Regions from separate parts of the Priestia sp. 53B2 genome, predicted to be linked through region 1. Evidence: riboswitches for the same ligand, from Rfam matches in the RefSeq annotation. Region 1 holds a riboswitch; each other region holds the start of a gene.

Region 1 (7,164 bases):
TCAATAACAGGGTTAATTCCGATAACCGCATCTCCAATTCCATAGCTTAACGCTTCGTATAGAGATGCTCTCATTCCTTTTAAGTTATCTGAAGGATGGTTAGGCTGGGCTCTAGAAGCCAATACTCCTTTTTGGCCGATAGTCGTTTGGCAAGTAGTTTGCACTTCTATTTTGGCAGCTCCTTGAATTAAATCTAAATTGGACATAATTTTAGTAGCTGCCGCAATCATTTCGCTGCTTAATCCTTTGCTAAGTGCAAGAAGGTCTTCTCCGCTATGCTGATCGGATAATATATATTCTCTTAAATCCCCTACTGTCCAATTTTTAATAATGTCGTAAACCGATGAATCAATCTGACTTTCGATTAATGCTGAGACGTTGTCTTCATCTGCGCTGAGCAGCGGGTAATTTCGAATATCAGCAAGTGTGATATCAGCTAGGACTTGCTTTGCTGCCATTCGTTCTTTCATTGACTCAGCGCTAACTCCTGCGAGCTGATCTCCAGAACGCTCTTCGTTTGCTTTGGCCATGATTTCTTTTAAGCTATAAAATGAAAATGTTTCTCCTAACAATCGTGTAGTTTTAAACATCGTTTCCTCCTTGTATATTTAGTAGATTATGATGAAAAAGCGAGCGTTTTAACGGAAACGGAGATCGCTTCTCCAGCTACTGGTAAACCTAGATCAATGTAATCTCCGTGTGTAAAATCAATTTGATCTAAACAAATAATTTCTAACTCTTTCCTCTGTTTAGCTAATGCTTGTCCTAAAGCTTTTGCAATATCTTGCTCGCATAGAACAACTAGGCACTTAGCTCCCTTAAAACAAGCAATAAATTCAGCGCTTATTACTTTTGCTAATTCTTGAAGCATCTTATAGCTGCAGTAAGGAAAATGAGATAAAGCAATAGCAGCGGGGGGATCTTCTGCACTGAAAATAGTTGAAGCCTGCATACATGAAGCTCGAGCTCTTTCTTGAAACAGCTGCGGATTCCATGTCTCCTCTTGCTGAACGGGTATTTCTATAATGGGAATATTTTTTAGTGGCAGCCGCTTCGACCCAATGTATACGGTTGATCCGCTAACTTCTGTATTTTGCATACCAGCCCCAATTACAGTAGCGCGCGTTGTCTCAGCGGCTTGAGATACTTGGATGGATTGAAAATGATATGCTAGAAGCGGACCAACGTCTCCGTGTATGGCCACTTCCTTCACTGTTTTTGGCTTTTGTTTCTTCATCATTGCTCCTACTCCTCCTGAAACCATGATCGTTTCAGGAGGTATAGAAGATCTTGTATGAGGAGAAACGAGCAGCGAGGAACTTTGATTCAGCGCTTTTACATAATTCACGGTTTCTTCAGCTAGTAATTGACAGATAGACGAGAGCTTTTCAAATGTTTCTTTTTCACCTTCTCGCAGTATTAAAGAATTATTTTTTAAAAATTCAGTTAAATAAGGTGAAATGTAGGTTACAAAACCGTCTGAATTCAGACGAATTAACCTTCCCCCCACATGCAGTGTAAACGTTTCTATCACTTTTCCATTTTGACATAAAGCGATGTTAGCAGTTCCTCCCCCTACATCAATATTGGCAATTACTGCATTGGTTTCAGCGGAACGTTGAATTGCTCCTGATCCTTTTGCTGCTAATATTCCTTCCAAGTCAGCGCCGGCTGTTGCAACAACAAAATCCCCAGCATGTTCGGCTAGATAGTGAACGATACTTTCTGCATTTTGCTTTCTAGCCGTTTCTCCTGTAATGATCACAGCGCCTGCCTCCACTTGATCTAAGGAGATTCCTGCATTCTTATACTCTTGTTCTAGTAGTACCGTTAATCTTTGAACATCGATTTCAACATCGTTTAGCATAGGGGTGGTATAGATAGAACTTGCATACGTTACGCGACGATCAATAATTTGACAGCCTGGCAGCGTAAACTGATTTTGTTGATTTGCTATTAACAGCTTGCTTACAATCAGTTTTGTTGTGCTTGTTCCAATATCTAAACCTATGCTCGTTATCCATTTCTGTAGCATGCTATCAATCCCTTATCTCGTTTGAATATGGTGATTATCATAAAACAATTTTTTGAATATTTCACTAACTATGTTATCAAACCTGACACACTTTGTGTAAACAAAGGTGACAAATGACAAAAAAGACTAAATCTTGGTAGATTTAGTCTTTTTGCTTATGATGAGTGTGATTTAGTTACAATCATTCTTGATGCCGATGGAATTAACAATGAAAGAATGACTAAGCAGGCTATTAGTGACCCTACCATTGAAATCCCGTTCATTGAAAAAGAATACCATAGAGCGGACATGCCCTTTGGCGCGTATGATCCCCAGAAAATAATACCCGCAATAAAGTGCCAGAAATACCGTGCGAAGCTGCCGATAACAAGGGATAAAACAATCAAAACAAAAGCTTTTGATCTGTTATTGTTAGCTAAATTTATTTTAATAGATTGCGAAAAAATACCTCCAAAACCTATAAAAGCAAAAGCCACAATATATTCAATAAACGTTTGTAGCGCTGTTAAAATATAAGCCGTTCCTGTTGCCAACTGCAGCAGCCCCCATAATAGACCAGATAGAGCTCCGCCTTTTACTCCCCAGCGAAAGCACATAATAAAAATGGGCACCATGGAGAACGAAATACTCACAGCCGTTGCAATCTTAATGGAAGGCAAAAGATCAAGTAGAAGTGCCAATGCTGCAAAAATGGCTATTTCAATTTTAGCCTGTAAAGGTAATGCTTTATTCACGTTTCTCACTCCTGTTTTTTGAATCATTCATATCAAACGGTTTACACAGGAGTAAGCAAATATATGCTACTATTTCCACATTCCTACGCTAGCGTTAACTAACAGGTTCGAAGGGTCTGAACAATTTGTTCACTCTCAGCACGGCGGCTCCCCCTGTGGTACGTTCGGATATTTATGTAGTATTATGACAACATTCATTATACCATATGTAACAAAATAGATTCGAGAGGTTTCAAAGATGTTTCTATTTTCTGAATCTATTTTTTATAATGACAATCGTTTTAGTATTTGGTATACTTCTTTTATGTCAAATGAATATAAAAAACCCTCATCCTAATCGATGAGGTAGAGGTCGCAGTTTTTAATAGTAAAGCAACGGAAATGCAGAGAACATTGAGGATGTTGCTTGAAAGGAAAAATTGCCGAAGTTTAGATCACTTCTCGGTTGATTTAAGCTGGGGCTGTCTCCGAACAGGAACAGAACTGTCACATCATGCAAGTGATGTGAAGAGCTATCTTCACGGAAGGCTGACGCGGTTTTCAGATTTAAAAGCGCGCACATATACTGCGGGCTTTTTTTATGTTATCCCGTCTCTTTCCGTACATTCGAAAGGAGTATTTATCTATGCAAGAGCAGCAAGAATTAAAACGTGGGTTGAAATCTCGCCACTTAACGATGATTTCATTAGGAGGAGCCATTGGAACAGGCTTATTCCTAGCAAGTGGTGGAGCAATTCACACAGCAGGACCAGGGGGAGCGCTTTTAGCTTACGCTATCATTGGTGTCATGGTTTACTTTTTGATGACCAGCCTGGCGGAGCTCGCAGCTTATATGCCTGAAGCTGGTTCGTTTAGTACGTATGCGTCTCGGTTTGTAGATCCATCCTTTGGTTTCGCTCTCGGCTGGAACTATTGGTATAACTGGGCTATTACGATTGCAGCTGAATTATCCGCTGGAGCCCTTATTATGAAATTTTGGTTCCCAAACTCTTCTTCTATTTTATGGAGTGCCCTGTTTTTATTAATTATGTTTGGGCTTAACTACCTTTCTGTAAAAGGATTTGGTGAATCTGAATTTTGGTTTTCGTTAATTAAAGTAGTAACGGTTATCATCTTTTTAGTTATTGGTATTATGATGATTTTTGGTATCTTTAACAATGAAGCACCAGGTTTTAAAAACTTCACGCTTGGTGATGGACCCATTCACGGTGGATTCTTTACTGTCCTAGGTATTTTTATGGCTGCTGGTTTTTCATTCCAAGGAACAGAGTTGCTTGGAGTCGCAGCTGGAGAAAGTGAAGATCCGGAAAAAACGGTTCCTCGCGCAGTTAAACAAGTCTTCTGGCGCATCTTGTTATTTTATATTTTAGCTATTTTTGTTATTGGGATGCTTATTCCATACACAGCGGATTCATTAGCAAGTGATGATGTGCGGGTAAGTCCGTTTACTCTAATATTCGAACGATCAGGTCTGGCGTTTGCAGCATCGGCTATCAATGCCGTTATTTTAACAGCCGTTTTATCTGCTGGTAACTCAGGTATGTATGCTTCTACGCGTATGCTGTGGAACTTAGCGAAAGATGGAAAAGCACCAAGGTTCTTAGCAAAAGTAAATAAACGAGGCGTTCCGGTTAATGCTTTAATCGCAACGGCACTTGTCGGTACACTTGCATTTGGTGCTTCATTTTTTGGAGACGGTGCAGTATACACGTGGTTACTTAACGCTTCTGGTATGTCTGGTTTTATTGCTTGGTTAGGAATTGCAATCAGCCACTATCGTTTTAGAAGAGCATTTGTTGCCCAAGGTCATGATTTGAGCGAACTTCCATATCACGCAAAACTTTTCCCGTTTGGTCCTATCTTTGCCTTTATTTTATGTGCTGTTGTTATTTTAGGTCAAAACTATTCGGCGTTTATGGGTGATTCGATTGACTGGTACGGTGTACTTGTTTCTTATATCGGACTTCCTTTATTCTTAATTGTTTGGTTAGGATACAAATGGACGAAAAAGTCAAAACTTATTCCGTTAAAAGAATGCCAAGTAACAGTGAAAAAATACGAATAAAAAAAGCTCTCTATTCAAAAGAATAGAGAGCTTTTTTTATGTGATCTGATCAGCAAAATGAAGAGATATATATGCGGGCTGATTTTTCATAACAAGCATATAACCTTTGAGGGGACGATTACAGTAATCAGCAGCTTCTATATAATAAATATGCTGAATTAACCTGCTTAAATGGGTTACAAAAGATGGAAGTTGATGAGTAGGAATGCTTTGAATGTAGTCTATGATTTCTTGTTTAGTTTGAAGGCCCGAATGGGTACATTCTAACAGATGAAAAAGCGGATCTGCTGCTATAGTAGATAGTTCAGAGTTGTGTTTGATTCTATTCAGCTGGATATGCAGTTCGTTTTTGGACCATCTTTTTGGAATAGCTCTTAGATGCTGATATTGAAAATGTGTATTCATGATAGCTAACACCTTTCGTATTAAAATAATAAAACGACTTATTATTTTAATAACCTTTACACATGAAACTAAAACGTTACAATGTGTAAAGGTGTCATACATCTTATAAAATAAGCTGATAAAAAAGCACATCTTGCCACTGATTAAATTTCCAGCCTACTTCTTTAAATTCTCCGCAAAATGTAAAATTAAATTGCTCATGCATTTTGACACTGATATCATTCCCTTTTGTAATCCCTGAAATGACAACGTGGTGGTTGAGTTCTTTAGCTAATTCCAAAATACACTTCATAAGCTGTTTTCCAATGCCATGCCCCTGCTGGTTTTTATCAATATAAATCGATAGCTCTACCGTTTGAATGTACGCTTCTTTATCTCGATAAGAAGAAAGCGAAGCATAGCCCGCTACTACCCCATCTTTTTCCGCAACAATAAGCGGAAAAAGTTCATTGCTAATGTGATTATCAAACCAGCTCCTTCTTTGCTCTACTGTTACAGGCGTTAAATCAAAAGTAGCAGCACTTGCTTGAACAGACTGGTTATAAATTTCAACAAGCATAGGTAAATCTTCTTCTTTAGCATAACGAATGATCATATGTACAAACTCCTTATAGTATAGAATTATCTTTATTTTACTTCTTTTAATAAACATAATCTACATAAAAAACCGATGTGCACATGCACATCAGTTATGATTTTGAGCATATTGAAAGGTTTGAAGAACTTGAAGTGTCTCTTTTGTAGAAACGACCGTTGCAAACTCCTCATGCAAAGAAGACAGTGCGAATGTATGTACATCTTCTGCAGGAAGCCTTGTTTTTCCATCGTAGGACATACAATCAAAGCAAGCTGTTGCATCGTTTACAACGTACGTCCTGTACCCTAGATTTCCAGCCATGCGGGCAGTCGTAGAGACGCAGTGATTAGTAGTTAATCCTATTAAGATAAGCGTATCGTAGCCATTTGCTTTTAAATAACTGTCTAGCTCTGTTCCAATGAAGCAGCTGTTCACGTGTTTGCGAATTAAGTATTCGTCTTCTTGTGGACCAAATCCTTCTTTGAACTGAAACCCCTTCGAACTTGGGTGTAAAGGAGAATTTGGATTTTCGGATGCATGCTGTACGTGAATGACAGGATAATCTTGGCGCCTCCATGCTTGGAGTAGCGTCAGCATATGTTTTTCTGCATCTAGATTGTTTCTTTCCCCCCACTGTGGTGAATAAAACCCTTCTTGTACATCGATAAGCAGCAGCACTGGCCGGGAACGTAGCATAAGCATCATCTTCTTTCATCTTTATTTTAAAATGGAAATAACGTATGTGCACCCATCAGGACCGGCTTTTGAAGAATGAACCGTTTGTTTCGGTAAATGTACCCGATCTCCTGCCTGACATAGAACCGTATCACGTTCAACTGTAAAGTAAATAGATCCTTCAAGTATATGAAGAATTTCATCAGTTGGATGGGTATGAGATGGGTGCGTTTGAAAAGCAATATCGTGCTGTACTTCAACGTATCCAGTATACGCCGGAAGCAGTTCTTTAATTACTTCTTCAAACTTTCCGCCAACTCCTTTTTTAATAGAGGCTTTTTTTACATCCATGCTGCTCACTCCTTTTTAATTTAAACGGACACTGTCCGGTAGTATAGTTGTTATCATCGTGGAAAAAATATTGCTTCCACTCTCGGTTTTCCTGCTGTCCATACCATCCTAACTCAGGGTGAGCTGATACGTCATCATATGTTTTTAACCGATCGCGGACCACCTTTTGTACGTGCCGTCCTATTTTTGAATCTCCTGTCATACCTTCAAACACCCACCGAGGCTGAAATGTAATCATAAATCCTCTGCTCTTACGACTTTTACGCAAAGAATGAGCAGGCGTATTACAGACGACAAAAATAGGTTCTCCGTGAAAGCAAAA
Region 2 (7,164 bases), on a different contig from region 1:
TCCGCATACTTCCTCTAAACAGTTCATTTCCCAGTTTATCGGAGCAACCTCTTTACCTGAAGCATCAACAGGGTTACGTCTGATTTCCATCAGTGCTGAAATAACGTTCATATTCGGACGATACGGAATTTCAAACTCCTGATTGTAAGGAGCAGATTCAGCTGAATCTTGACGTGTAATAATGAAGCGCACTGTCTTTTGGACTGTTTGTTGTTCACTCATTGATTAACGAACCCCCTCTTGTTGTTTTTTTGGTTTTTCATCTTTTTTCTTTGTGTAGTCGCGCTTACGCGGTTTGATTAACGATACGTCTACCTCTTCATAATGGAAAGAAGGAGCCGTTTTCTTATCCACAAAAGATGCCATTGTTGTTTTTAAGAATTCTTCATCGTTACGATCTGGGAAATCTGGCTTATAATGAGCACCGCGACTTTCGTTACGGTTGTAAGCTCCTAGCGTTACAACACGTGAAAGCTGAAGCATGTTTTGCAGCTGACGAGTAAATGGTGCCGCTTGATTACTCCATTTAGCCGTATCATTAATGTTAATACGATCATAGCGTTCAATTAATTCTTGAATCTTTTCATCTGTTTTTAACAGTTTGTCATTGTATCGTACGACTGTCACGTTGTCAGTCATCCATTCCCCTAGCTCTTTATGAAGAACGTATGCATTTTCTGTACCTTGAAGATTCATGATATTGTTCCATTTCTCTTCTTCTTCTTTCACATGACGATCATATACGCTTGAAGAAATAGCATCTGCGCTCTTTTCTAAACCATTGATGTATTCAACCGCTTTAGGACCGGCAACCATACCACCATAAATAGCTGATAATAATGAGTTTGCTCCTAAACGGTTCGCTCCGTGCTGTGAATAATCACACTCACCAGCTGCGAATAAGCCAGGAATATTTGTCATTTGATCGTAATCCACCCATAAACCGCCCATTGAATAGTGTACAGCTGGGAAAATTTTCATTGGTACCTTGCGCGGATCATCGCCCATGAATTTTTCATAGATTTCGATGATACCTCCAAGTTTAATGTCTAGCTCTTTTGGATCTTTATGTGAAAGGTCCAGATAAACCATGTTCTCTCCGTTAATTCCTAACTTCTGCGCTACGCAGACGTCAAAAATTTCACGAGTTGCAATATCACGAGGTACTAAGTTACCGTATGCAGGATATTTTTCCTCTAAGAAATACCAAGGTTTACCGTCTTTATATGTCCAAACGCGTCCGCCTTCTCCACGAGCAGATTCACTCATAAGACGAAGCTTATCATCTCCTGGGATAGCAGTTGGATGAATTTGAATAAACTCTCCGTTTGAATAGTATGCACCTTGCTGATACACGATAGATGCCGCTGAACCTGTATTAATAACTGAGTTCGTCGATTTTCCAAAAACAATTCCAGGTCCACCTGTAGCCATAATAACCGCGTCAGCTGGGAACGTTTTAATTTCCATTGATTTTAAATTCTGTGCAGAAATCCCGCGACAGCTGCGCTCATCATCAAGAACAGCACCTAAGAATTCCCATCCTTCGTACTTTGTCACAAGTCCGGCAACTTCATAGCGACGAACCTGCTCATCTAATGCGTACAATAATTGTTGACCCGTTGTTGCTCCAGCAAAAGCCGTACGGTGATGCTGCGTCCCGCCAAATCGTCTGAAGTCTAACAAACCCTCAGGAGTACGGTTAAACATAACACCCATGCGGTCAAGTAAGTGAATAATACCAGGAGCTGCTTCACACATTGCTTTTACAGGTGGCTGGTTGGCTAAAAAGTCTCCGCCATACACTGTGTCATCAAAGTGTTCCCATGGTGAATCCCCTTCACCTTTCGTATTTACGGCCCCGTTGATTCCACCTTGCGCGCAAACTGAGTGAGATCTTTTTACCGGAACTAGTGAAAATAAATCTACTTGCTTGCCAGACTCAGCAATTTTTATTGTTGCCATCAAGCCAGCTAAACCGCCACCGACTACGATGATTTTTCCGTTACTCATCGGAACCCCACTCCTTCAAAACCTTAATTTTATGCAAATGCGAATAATGTACGAACACCTACAAATGTAAGTGCTAAGAAGATTGCTAATGTCACATAAGTTGAAATTCTTTGAGAACGTGGTGTTACAGTTAACCCCCAGCTAACTCCAAATGACCATAGACCGTTTGCAAAGTGGAAGATCGTAGATACAACACCAACTATGTAGAATGCAAGCATTGCCGGGTTGCTTAAAATTCGTTCCATCATTTGAAAATCTACTTCTTTTCCAAGCGCAGCTTGTATTCTGGTTTCCCATACGTGCCATGTGATGAAGATAAGTGTGATTACACCTGAAACACGCTGAAGGATAAACATCCAGTTACGGAAAAACCCATAGTTGTTAACGTTTGTTTTAGCAGTGAATGCAATGTAAAGACCGTATATTGCGTGAAAAACGATTGGTAAGAAAATAATGAAAATTTCTAGAGCATAGCGGAAAGGTAAGCTCTCCATGAAGTGAGCTGCTTGATTAAATGATTCTTCTCCCTTTGTCGCGAAATGATTCACAACTAAATGCTGTGTTAAGAAAATCCCGATTGGTATTACCCCAAGTAATGAATGGATTCTCCGATATTGAAACTCTCTGTTTGCCGCCATCTGCGTAGACCCCCCTTAGTTAAATGAACATAGTTTGTGAAGAACTTTCTTACTCCCACTAGACAAATAGATTAATCGTGAATAGAGGAAATGAAAACCTTTGCATTTCCTAATAAAGTATGTGACAGGTTAATTTTACTCCCATCGATTAAGAGCGTCAAGGCAAGATATTTAAATCTTCTATAAAATATAAATTTATAAAATTTTATATTTGTTAACGCTTACTATATTGATGTTACAGATTTTTTCTTTCTATTATAATATTGCTTGCCACAACTAAGTAAGCGTTTACTTTATACTTTTATTGTAAACAAGTTCACAAAACATTTACACAGGTAAAAGTACCCTTTTAAAAGGTATATTATGGATTTTTTATCTTTACATCTAACTCTTTTTACCATAATAAAGATCCTCTTACATTTTATTAAAAAAATGCGTGAGAGGTTTTTTAGATTTGTATATAATAGTAGTAAAGAAAGAGGGGAAAGCATGAGCAATTTACAAACAGAATCACAGCAAGAACTTGAAGAGACGATGGAAACATCAGAACCTAATGTCACAGCTGAAACAGAGAGAACTCTTGATCACGTTTCATATTTCGGATACAGCCTTTTGCGTGACGTGTTAATTCCAGAGCTTCTTGGAGACGAAACGAATACCATTTCATACTGGGCAGGAAAACACCTTGCGCGGAAATACCCGTTAAATACAATGGATGAAATCGTCGCTTTTTTTAAAGCAGCTTCCTGGGGAACACTGACGCTCGCAAAAAAAGATAAATATTCACTAGAGCTTGAGTTATCAGGTGATGTGGTCAGCAAAAGATTTCAGCAGGAAACTTGTTCGTTTCATCTTGAGTCAGGATTTGTGGCTGAACAGATTCAGCGTCAAAACAACTGCCTAACAGAAGCCTACCTAACACATAAAGAAAAGAACGGAAAAGTGCTGATTTCCGTGCAGTGGGACCGAAAAGATATCTTACCTACCGAAACACGCGCGGAGCGTTATAAAAAGTAGGAAATACGTATATATAAAAGACGTGGAGATACCACGTCTTTTTTCTCTTCTTTATACTTGCACTGCTTGCTGCTCTTCTAATTCAAATGCTACGTGAAGCGTCTCAACAGCTTTTACCATATCAGCGTGCGGTACAACTGTAGATACTTTAATTTCAGACGTGCTGACCATCTTCACTTCAATTTTCTCTCCTGCCAGCACTTCAAACATTTCGGCTGCAACGCCTGGATTAGAAATCATGCCAGAGCCGACAATTGATACTTTAGCCAGACCGCTTTCATGTTCAATACGCGTATATCCTAAAGTAGATTTATACTCTTTTAAGACGGCAAGAGCGGCGTCTACGTCTACGGTTTTAATAGAAAATGAGATAGAGAGACGATTATTAGCCGTTACGTTTTGAATAATAATGTCCACATTTAACTGTTCTTTTGCTAATGCTGTAAAAATAGTAGAAAGAGTTTGCAACTCGTTGTTTAACCCTTCAATTGTCACCCGTGAAATATTATCTTCAAACGCAATTCCTCTTACGACTAAGTTTTGTTCCATTGAAACTTCCTCCTCAACAATCGTTCCATTCTCATTTTCTAAGCTTGAACGCACTTCTAGCGGTACCTGATAATTTTTTGCAAACTCAACAGCGCGCGGATGCAGCACCCCTGCTCCCAAATTGGCTAATTCTAACATTTCGTCATATGAAATAGAGTGAAGCTTACGAGCATCTTCTACATAGCGCGGATCTGTCGTAAACACTCCTGTTACGTCTGTATAAATATCACATTTTGCAGCTTTTAATGCTGCGGCAAGAGCTACTGCCGTCGTGTCAGAGCCGCCTCGACCTAATGTTGTAATGCTTCCATCTTCTGAACAGCCTTGGAATCCAGCTACTACTACGATTCGACCTCTATCTAATTGGCTTTGAATAAGAGTCGTGTCAATGTGCTGGATTCGTGCATTGCTGTGAACTGCTTCCGTCTGAATACCAGCTTGCCAACCTGTTAGCGAAGTTGCTTCATGCCCTTTGCATTGAAGAGCCATTGTTAACAGGGAAATCGTTACTTGTTCTCCAGTTGTAAGAAGCATATCCATTTCGCGTTTGCTTGGACTGCCCGTAATATCACTTGCTAATTTCACCAGTGCATCTGTAGTTTTGCCCATTGCCGATACAACAACAACTACTTGGTTACCGCGCTCTACTTCTTGGATAACACGGTTTGCTACATGTTGGATACGTTCAACAGAACCAACAGATGTTCCACCAAATTTTTGAACGATTAATGCCATAATTTTGTTCATTCCTTTTCAATAAATTTGCATATGCAGGATGATGAGAAGCTAATTTTTTTTACTCAGACAATAAAAAAAGCAATGAGATGAGCTCTCATTGCTTAACGAACGAAAATTATAAAACATAACCGTCCACTGCCGTGAGATAGCTCTCCAAGAATCTACATCTTGACAATCCTACGTTTATTCAACGCAGAACCAGCAATCATTACTATGAGGTAATGTTCACTTCGGCAAATTTCCCTTTCCGCATCATTCATAAGAGCTCATACCCTTCCTGATACGTACTGATTAAATTTGCACCTCTATCTTCACTTCATTTGATGAAGTGTCGTATGAAATTAGTTAATAGCTTATCAAATATTTTCTATTATTTCAAGACTATTTTTGCAATGTTTCATAAATTTTTTCAGCAATGTTTTGAGGAACACCTGAATTCCGAATATCTTCAACCGTTGCTTCTTTCAATTTTTTCACCGAACCAAAATACTTTAACAAAGCTTTTTTACGCTTTTCTCCCACTCCCGGAATGTCGTCCAGAACGGACTGAAAAGCGGACTTAGAGCGCACTTGACGGTGGAAGGTAATCGCAAAGCGGTGAACTTCATCTTGAATTCGCTGAAGCAAATAAAATTCTTGACTATTGCGTTCAAGCGGTATGATTTGAGGAGGCTCACCAATCATCAGGTTGGAGGTTCTGTGCTTATCATCTTTGACAAGACCTGCTGTAGGCACTAAAAGTCCCAATTCATTTTCGAGAACGTCCTGTACTGCAGCTAAATGCCCTTTGCCTCCATCTACAACAATTAAATCTGGAAGCGGAAGACCTTCTTTTAACGCTCTGGAATACCGTCTGCGAACTACTTCTCTCATGGAACTGTAATCATCTGGTCCCTTTACGGTCTTAATTTTATATTTGCGATATTCTTTCTTTTCCGGTTTCCCATCAACAAAAACAATCATCGCAGAAACTGGGTCTGTTCCTTGAATATTTGAATTATCAAATGCTTCAATCCGATAAGGAGCGGCAATTCCAAGCTCTTCTCCTAACCGTTCAACTGCGCCAACCGTGCGCTCTTCATCTCGTTCAATTAAATAGAATTTTTCACCGAGCGCAATTTTTGCATTTTTACACGCAAGTTCTACTAATTCTTTCTTTTTGCCTCGCTTTGGATGCTGAACCTCTACTTCTACTAATTTCTCAGCCAACTCTGCATCAATCGTTGCTGGAACCATCACTTCTTTTGGCTTAATATTTTTGGCATAAAACTGACCGATAAAAGTTAAGAAATCTTCTTCTGGCTCTTTATAAAAAGGAAACATAGAAACTTCTCGCTCAATTAATTTCCCTTGGCGAATAAAGAAAACTTGAACACACATCCAGCCCTTATCATAAGAATAGCCAAACACATCTCGATTAACAAAATCATTAAACGTTACTTTTTGCTTTTCCATTGTCGCTTCGATATGAGCAATTTGATCTCGATATTCTTTAGCCCGTTCAAAGTCAAGTTCTTCTGAAGCTTTTAACATTTTTTCAGTTAACTCTGTTTTGACATGCTCATATCCACCATTTAAAAACCGCGTGATATTTTCAATAATTTGTTTGTTTTGCTCTTCTTTTACTTCTTTTACGCAAGGAGCTAGACATTGCCCGATATGGTAATACAAACAAGGCCTGTCTGGCATGGTAGAGCACTTTCTTAATGGATAAATGCGATCAAGAAGCCGCTTTGTTTCATTTGCAGCTTGAACGTTAGGATAAGGACCGAAGTATTTCCCTTTATCTTTTTTTATTTTTCTTGTAATAACAAGTCGGGGCTGTTTTTCAGCTGTAATCTTAATAAAGGGATAACCCTTATCATCTTTAAGCATGATATTGTATTTTGGATCATGCTTTTTAATTAAATTCATTTCTAAAATAAGTGCTTCTAAATTAGAAGATGTGACGATATATTCAAAATCGACAATGTCGTTTACAAGTCGAAGCGTCTTTCCGTCATGAGATCCGGTAAAGTAGGAGCGCACTCGATTTTTTAATACTTTTGCTTTTCCTACGTAAATGACCGTTCCATATTTATCTTTCATCAAGTAACAGCCGGGCTGATCCGGTAAAATAGCCAGCTTTTCTTTTAAATAATCGTTCATATTTTTCTCCTTCCTCTTCTCTTACTCTGTCCATCTATACATTCGCTTATGAAGCGTAACC
Region 3 (7,164 bases), on a different contig from region 1:
GATGCTCTTGTTTGTTTTGCTCAGTGAGACGTTTTTGATGAGCTTTTGTTTCTGCGCTTACGTGATTCGCATCATTCGGTTGATTCTTCTTTGAACCTCCTGCAGCGTTACTCATTAGACGACACCTCCAGTCCGGTTATGAAACATACCTATAGAATGTGCGTATTTACAGATTTTATACACTGCTATCGATATTACTGCACACGAAAAAAGCAAAGGTAGAGTCACTAAGACTGTTCCCTTTGCTTTTTTACTAAGCAACTTTATCGGTGGTGATAATTTTGTTAATCCAGTCTTTTCCTTCTGTAAACCTTGTAACAAGCATCGCTGTTACTGTATTTCCCGTACTGTTTAAAAGCGTAGCTGGGGCGTCAATAATTGTGGAAATGACCGCAATAATGGGCAGAACTTCTGGTGAAAATCCATAAATTGTAATAATTAACATTTCACCAATCATACCGCCTCCAGGGATTGCTCCCATTACGGCTCCAACTAAAAAGGCTACGCCTAAAATGCTCAAAATACTCGTAGCAGACGTCATATCTTTGCCAAACAAACTGAATAAGAAAACAATCTTTAGAATACCACCGATAACAGAACCATCTTTATGCGTGTTTGCTCCTAATGGAATCACCGTTTCAGCAATATCCAGCGGCACACCCATTTTCTTTGTTGCATCTAAATTGACCGGAATAGATGCAGCAGAAGAACAGGTAGCAATAGCGGTGATAGAAGGAGCAGCTGCATTTTTCCAAAACAGCTTAATTCCTGCTTTACCGCCAGCAATCCATGCATATAGCGTAAAGAAACCGAAATAGTAAACGATTGCAATTAATAAATAAAGAATAAATGCTCTAGCGTACCCTTGTAAGATCTTTGGTCCAAGTTCTCCTACTACAGTAGCAAAATAGCATCCTAAACCAATTGGAGCATAGTACATCACAATTTTAACAACCTTCATCGATACTTCTTGACCCGAAGTCAGAAATTTCGCCATAGGCTGTCCTTTTTCACCGGCCATTGTGGTAGCAATACCGAAAATAACGGCAAAGACAATTAATTGTAAAATATGCTCTTTCGAAAATAACTGAACAAAATCAGGTACAGTAAATGTGCTAACAAGCTGATTTAAAAGCGTCATTTTTTCAGCTGTATTTTCACTGTCACTCATCAATTCTTTAATGGCAGAAGTATCTACATTATGTAGCGGGTTGTAAAGTGATGCGCCTAAAAAGCCTAAAACGGCTGAAACAGCAGCAGTGGCGACAAACACAACGGCAATTCCTAGCATAATTTTACCAAGACGTTTCATTTCGTTCATGTTTGCAATCGCCGAAGCCACACTAAAAAAGACAAGGGGAACGATAATCATGAACATCAAATTAAGAAACAAATCACCAAAAGGCTTCACGACTGCCACATCGGGTCCAATAGCATATCCTGCTATCCCGCCAATTAAAATAGCGAGAAGCAGAATAAGCGATGATCTGTACGTTTTAAATACACTTAAAACCATAGCTAGATTTCCTCCAAACACCAATAGCTTCTTTACTACGCAAGAACAGCTATTATTTGCTCATTGCATACGTAGTAACGACTGGCTTTACATCTTTACGCACCAAATCTTCGTATGTTTCTCGCTCTACAGCAAGACGAGCTTCTCCATTTTTTACAAATACAACAGCAGGGCGCGGAATACGGTTGTAATTGCTAGCCATTGAATAGTTGTAGGCACCTGTAGAGGACACTGCTAATAAATCTCCTTGATTAACGCGCGGTAAATCAATATCCCAAATAAGCATATCTCCTGATTCACAGCATTTACCCGCAATTGATACTGTTTCATCTTTTTTATCCGTCACTCTATTAGCCAAGACAGCTTCATGTTTTGCATCGTAAAGAGCAGGACGGATATTATCGGTCATACCGCCGTCAATTCCTACGTATTTTCGTACACCTGGAATCTCCTTCGTTGATCCAATTGTATAAAGCGTTGTACCTGCTTCTCCTACGATGCTTCTTCCAGGCTCAACCCAGACTTCTGGAAGGGTATAATTCTGTTCAGTTAACGTGCGGCTTAGCTTTTCTGTCAGTGCATCTACATAATACTCAACTGGAAGAGGAGAGTCGCTTTCGGTATAACGAATACCAAAACCACCACCTACGTTCAAAACTTTTACTTCAAATTCCATTTTATCACGAATGCTGAATAAGAAATCAGTTAAAATATCAATGGCACGAGAAAAACCATCTACTTCAAAAATTTGCGAACCAATATGACAATGAATGCCTAAAAGATCGTAGTAAGGCTTTTCTAACGCAGAACTTACTGCTTTCATGGCTTGGTCATTGGAAAGACCAAATCCAAACTTGGAGTCTTCCTGTCCGGTCATAATATACTCATGTGTATGGGCTTCAATCCCTGGAGTAACACGCAGAAGAATAGATGCTTTCTGTTTGCGCTCAGCTGCTAAGGCATGCAAAACTTCAAGTTCGGTAAAGTTATCAACAACAAAACAGCCAATATTCGCATCAAGCGCCATTTCCATTTCTTCAATCGTTTTATTATTTCCGTGAAAATGAATGCGTTCAGCTGGATATCCAGCTTCAAGCGCTGTAAATAATTCGCCTCCTGAGACCACATCTAGTGACATATCAAGCTTCGTTAAAAGGCTAGCCATTTCCATACAAAGAAATGCTTTCCCTGCATAGGCGATTTGATATGAAAATCCGCTTCTTCGAAAGGCTGAATGGAAGGCCTTGCATTTCGTTTCAATTAATTCTTGATCGTAGATGTATAGGGGAGTGCCGTATTGTTTTTTCAGTTCGACCGTATCGCACTGCCCAATTTCTAAATGATTGCTGCTGTTAATTTTACTCGTTCCATGTAAGTACATAATCCGTATCCCTCCATTTAAATCATTCAACTATAACTTTGAACTTTGATGGTCAGTAGAAAAACACAAAAAAGACCCATGAAGTGATGTTCACGCGTCTTGGTTTCATAATAATAAAGTATTATTACATTCTAGGCATCAACATCTCTTCAATAGCTCTCCACAAACCAAATGGTTTGTGACAGCTCAGCATTTATTCAATACTGAACCAGTATATGAACACAATGGATGTTTATATACTTCGGCACGAAATCCCTTTTACTTATCTTCACAGACTCCATTAGTCTCCAATAAGTGACTCTTGATTTCATGCACCTCTATTCTCAGAGAGGAAAATTATATTTAAATGTAATTCCTATTATATTTCCTTTTCCTCCGTCTAGTCAATGAAAAGTTAAGGCATAGGAATATCAAAAAAAATAAATAAGAAAGCTATGAAGCTTCCAGATAGAATCCAAGCAGCCAGTGCTGTCTTCTGATGAATGACTAAAAGTGAGAACGTGACAATATTGAAGAGAAAAGAACACAGCAGCGACCATCCATAATGATGAGTGATACTGTGATTAACATAAGCAATGAACTCAATCACAGTAAATAAAAGCGCCCACAAAAGAATCCACCACAGCCGGCCGTTTACATGCAGCGGCAGCCTTCCTAAAAAAACCGGTATAACAAACGGATAAATAATTAAGGTTATTCCAAGGGAAACCATTAGGTGATCGGGTAGAAAAAGATGATCAATACCAACAGGGTGAAATACCCATACGCGGTGATGAAACAGCAGCACTTCATAAAGCAAATTCCCCGTGACCCAAAACAGCAAAGTAGGATAGTATTCTTGATACCTTCGCCACTTGCCAAATAGTAAACCAAGAATGATAAAAAATAATACAAATGAAGATTGCATACGCTCTCCTTAAAATAATGGTTACTTCTTTTTATTTACATATTATAGTGGTTTTATTCTTTCATTTTTTTATTCAGAAACCATAATAAAAAAGCGGTAAGCGCAGCGTTAAATATGCGCGATCACTATTTGTGGTTTGCTTCATCTCACTATAATCTCCGTAAAAGAACTTATTGCGCTTTTGTTTACAATGAAAGGAGCTATATGTCAAAGTCAGCAAGACTCAAAAATAAGCTCAAAATAGCTTCGCCTAGTATGTGACTTCTTTTTTTGCTATGCTAAAATTGCGTACATATAGCATGAGAATACTAGAAGAAAGAAAAGGGTGTTTTGGTATGAAAACATACATCGTAGTTGGAGCTGGGATACTTGGAGCTTCTACAGCATATCATTTAGCAAAAGCAGGAGCAGATGTGACATTGATAGATCGCAAGGATGCTGGTCAAGCTACTGATGCAGCAGCAGGGATTGTTTGTCCATGGCTTTCGCAGCGTCGAAATAAAGCATGGTACCGCTTAGCAAAAGGCGGCGCCAAGTACTATCAAACATTAATTCAGCAATTAGAAGAAGATGGAGAAACGGATACGGGATATAAGCGAGTAGGAGCAATTAGCTTACATACTGAGGAACAAAAGCTTGCAAAAATGGAAGAAAGAGCATATAAGCGTCGGGAAGAAGCTCCTGAAATAGGCGAGATTACACGTTTATCCGCTAAAGAAACACAGGCTTTGTTTCCGGTTCTTTCGGAAGAATACAGTTCAGTTCATATTAGTGGAGCCGCTCGCGTTAACGGGAGAGCTCTTCGAAACGCACTTGTGAATGCAGCGAAGAAAAACGGTGCAAAAATAATAGAAGGAAACGCAGAACTACTTTATGAAAATAATCAAGTAACGGGCGTTGCCGTAAATGGACAAACCCTTCTAGCAAGTACAACAATCGTAACAGCAGGAGCGTGGGCAAATCAATTACTAGAGCCTCTTGGAGTGAAATTTTTAGCAAGCTTTCAAAAAGCGCAAATTGTCCACTTGCATCTCCCTGATTTAGATACAAAAGACTGGCCCGTTGTGATGCCTCCAAGCGACCAATATATTCTTTCATTCGAACAAGGTCAAATTGTCATTGGAGCAACACATGAAAACGACACGGGTTATGACTTGAGAGTAACTGCTGGGGGGCTTCATGAGATTTTTTCAAAGGCCTTATCAATTGCTCCCGGCTTAACAGAAAGCACAGTCTTAGAAACAAGGGTAGGGTTTCGACCATTTACTCCAGGCTTCTTGCCAGTCATTGGGGCTCTTCCGGCTTACGAAGGAATACTCGTAGCGAATGGTCTCGGAGCTTCAGGTTTAACGTCGGGTCCTTACCTTGGTTCAGAGCTTGCTAAATTAGCACTTGAAATGGAAATGGAAATTGATCTTAGCGACTATGATGTAAGAGGAGCTATCGAGTCTTAAGCAAACAGAATGAATGAAAACAAATAGAAGTTCGCAAACTATAACTACTATATGATGAAAGGAAGTAGATTGTTTGCGAAAGATTATGATAAGTGCAGCAGCAGCTTTTTTATTTATGAGCGCGACGCCTGTATTAGCAGAAAACAATCCTCAGCCAGAAACAAAAGACGTGCAGCTGACGTCTCAGCAAAAGCAGGAACTGTCCGTGCTGTACAAAGAAATGCTCGCAAAAAAGAAAGAAATACTTTCAAAATATGTGGAGTACGGCGTGCTAAGCAAAACGGAGAGTCAAAACATTTCTTCACATATGGAAAATCGCTATCAACATATGGAGAAAAATGGTTTTGTGCCGAAGCGACACTGTCATAAAATGCATCATTCAAAGTAATTCATATTCACATAAAAAAGCGCCTTTACAGGCGTTTTTTTTATGTGAATGAATGGAAAATATCCGCTTCTTTATCTAGTAAATTCTAAAATCCTCATGTAAAATTAAGAGAATGAGAACGAGTAGGAAAGATGCTAGTGAGGGGTAGGTAAATATGAACGATGAACGAAAATAAAAAAATAGTCCGATTACATGCAGAAAATCATTCAGCTGAGGCGCTAGGAATCATATTTGCTTACAAACAACAAGATGACCATCTTGTTTACAGTATGTATAAAGGTGAAAGCGTTCATGAGCAAAAAATACCTCTAGAAGAATGGGTCTCGTATGAGCATTTTTTCGAAGCACTAAATAAAAAGAAAAAGCTTATGTACGAGCTTCAAATAAATGATAAACGCTATGTAGTAAACTTAACCCCTTTATCTTACACAGAAAAGCCTGAAATTATGGGACATTGCGTGAATATAACTAGTTATCAGGAGAAAAAAGAACAGATTCAGCCTTTTATTTATCATAACGCAGATGCTGTTGCTGTCGTTGACTTAGAAGGTAAAACGCTTCAAGTGAACCCTGCGTTTGAGAATACATTTGGCTGGACGTTTGAAGAAATTTATCAAAAACCTCTTCCGATTATACCTTCGTTTTTAAAGGAGCCAGTGTGCGAACTTCATAAGACCATTCAATCAGGTGAATCGAAAACGGAATTTGAGACGGTCAGACAGCATAAAGACGGTCATTTAATTAATGTAAGCGTCACACTATTCCGCGTTGAAAATATGAATGATTGGCCGCTATGCATTGCTTTTGTCTATCGAGATATAACATCACGCAAGCAGGCTGAAACGGCTTTAAAAGAAAGCGAAGAACGCTACCGAAGCTTGATTGAGTTATCGCCGGAAGCGATTATCGTTCATAGTGAAGGGAAAATTGATTACATCAACCCTGCAGGAGCCAAAGCGCTAGGATACAAAAGTCCTCAAGACGTATTAGGAGCTTGTGTTTATCAGTTTGTTCACCCTGATTACTATGATGTGGTAAAACAGCGAATTTATCGAATGAAAAAAGAAAATAAATCTGTAGACCTACAGGAAGAAAAGTTTATTCATAAAGACGGTCATACGATTGACGCCGAAACCATTGCCTTTCCTATTCCCTATATGGGAAAGCAGGCCATTCAAGTTTTGTTTCGTGATATTACAGAACGTAAAAAAACTGAAAAATTGCTGCGTGAATCCGCTCAGCTTTCTTTAGTCGGACAGTTAGCGGCTGGTATAGCTCACGAAATTCGAAACCCTCTGACGGCGGTAAAAGGATTTATGCAGTTATTAAAAGAAACGAGCGGTCAGCCTTACTATGTAGAAATGATAAATCATGAGTTAGATAGAATTGAATTAATTACCGATGAGTTCTTGAGTCTTGCAAAGCCTCAGGCGAAAACCTACAAAGACAAACATGTCCAAGATATTTTAGAGAATACTTTAAAGCTAGCTGAGGTGCAGGGGATTACAGAGAAAATTC

Evidence for each region. A riboswitch is a leader RNA that binds a small molecule or an ion and turns the genes downstream of it on or off. The one in region 1 is predicted to bind lysine.
Region 2: linked by a shared signal. The riboswitch ahead of ACN6NE_RS08225 (aspartate kinase) and the one ahead of ACN6NE_RS24800 (amino acid permease) in region 1 are both predicted to bind lysine.
Region 3: linked by a shared signal. The riboswitch ahead of lysA (diaminopimelate decarboxylase) and the one ahead of ACN6NE_RS24800 (amino acid permease) in region 1 are both predicted to bind lysine.

Annotation. Positions count from the first base shown of each region.
Region 1 is NZ_JBLZXA010000030.1:41,435-48,598, forward strand. It holds gene ACN6NE_RS24785 (ethanolamine ammonia-lyase subunit EutB) at 1-590, opposite strand, end outside; gene ACN6NE_RS24790 (ethanolamine ammonia-lyase reactivating factor EutA) at 617-2,035, opposite strand; gene thiT (energy-coupled thiamine transporter ThiT) at 2,191-2,769, opposite strand; TPP riboswitch at 2,833-2,933, opposite strand; lysine riboswitch at 3,108-3,292, shown strand; gene ACN6NE_RS24800 (amino acid permease) at 3,395-4,834, shown strand; gene ACN6NE_RS24805 (hypothetical protein) at 4,871-5,239, opposite strand; gene ACN6NE_RS24810 (GNAT family N-acetyltransferase) at 5,343-5,834, opposite strand; gene ACN6NE_RS24815 (cysteine hydrolase family protein) at 5,925-6,512, opposite strand; gene ACN6NE_RS24820 (cupin domain-containing protein) at 6,534-6,842, opposite strand; gene ACN6NE_RS24825 (YqcI/YcgG family protein) at 6,817-7,164, opposite strand, start outside.
Region 2 is NZ_JBLZXA010000008.1:934,541-941,704, forward strand. It holds gene sdhB (succinate dehydrogenase iron-sulfur subunit) at 1-222, opposite strand, end outside; gene sdhA (succinate dehydrogenase flavoprotein subunit) at 226-2,013, opposite strand; gene ACN6NE_RS08215 (succinate dehydrogenase cytochrome b558 subunit) at 2,043-2,651, opposite strand; gene ACN6NE_RS08220 (YslB family protein) at 3,141-3,668, shown strand; gene ACN6NE_RS08225 (aspartate kinase) at 3,720-4,952, opposite strand; lysine riboswitch at 5,094-5,271, opposite strand; gene uvrC (excinuclease ABC subunit UvrC) at 5,337-7,103, opposite strand.
Region 3 is NZ_JBLZXA010000027.1:509,607-516,770, forward strand. It holds gene ACN6NE_RS23110 (hypothetical protein) at 1-115, opposite strand, end outside; gene ACN6NE_RS23115 (dicarboxylate/amino acid:cation symporter) at 254-1,516, opposite strand; gene lysA (diaminopimelate decarboxylase) at 1,569-2,897, opposite strand; lysine riboswitch at 3,043-3,225, opposite strand; gene ACN6NE_RS23125 (CBO0543 family protein) at 3,292-3,804, opposite strand; gene ACN6NE_RS23130 (NAD(P)/FAD-dependent oxidoreductase) at 4,140-5,258, shown strand; gene ACN6NE_RS23135 (YckD family protein) at 5,332-5,646, shown strand; gene ACN6NE_RS23140 (PAS domain-containing sensor histidine kinase) at 5,808-7,164, shown strand, end outside.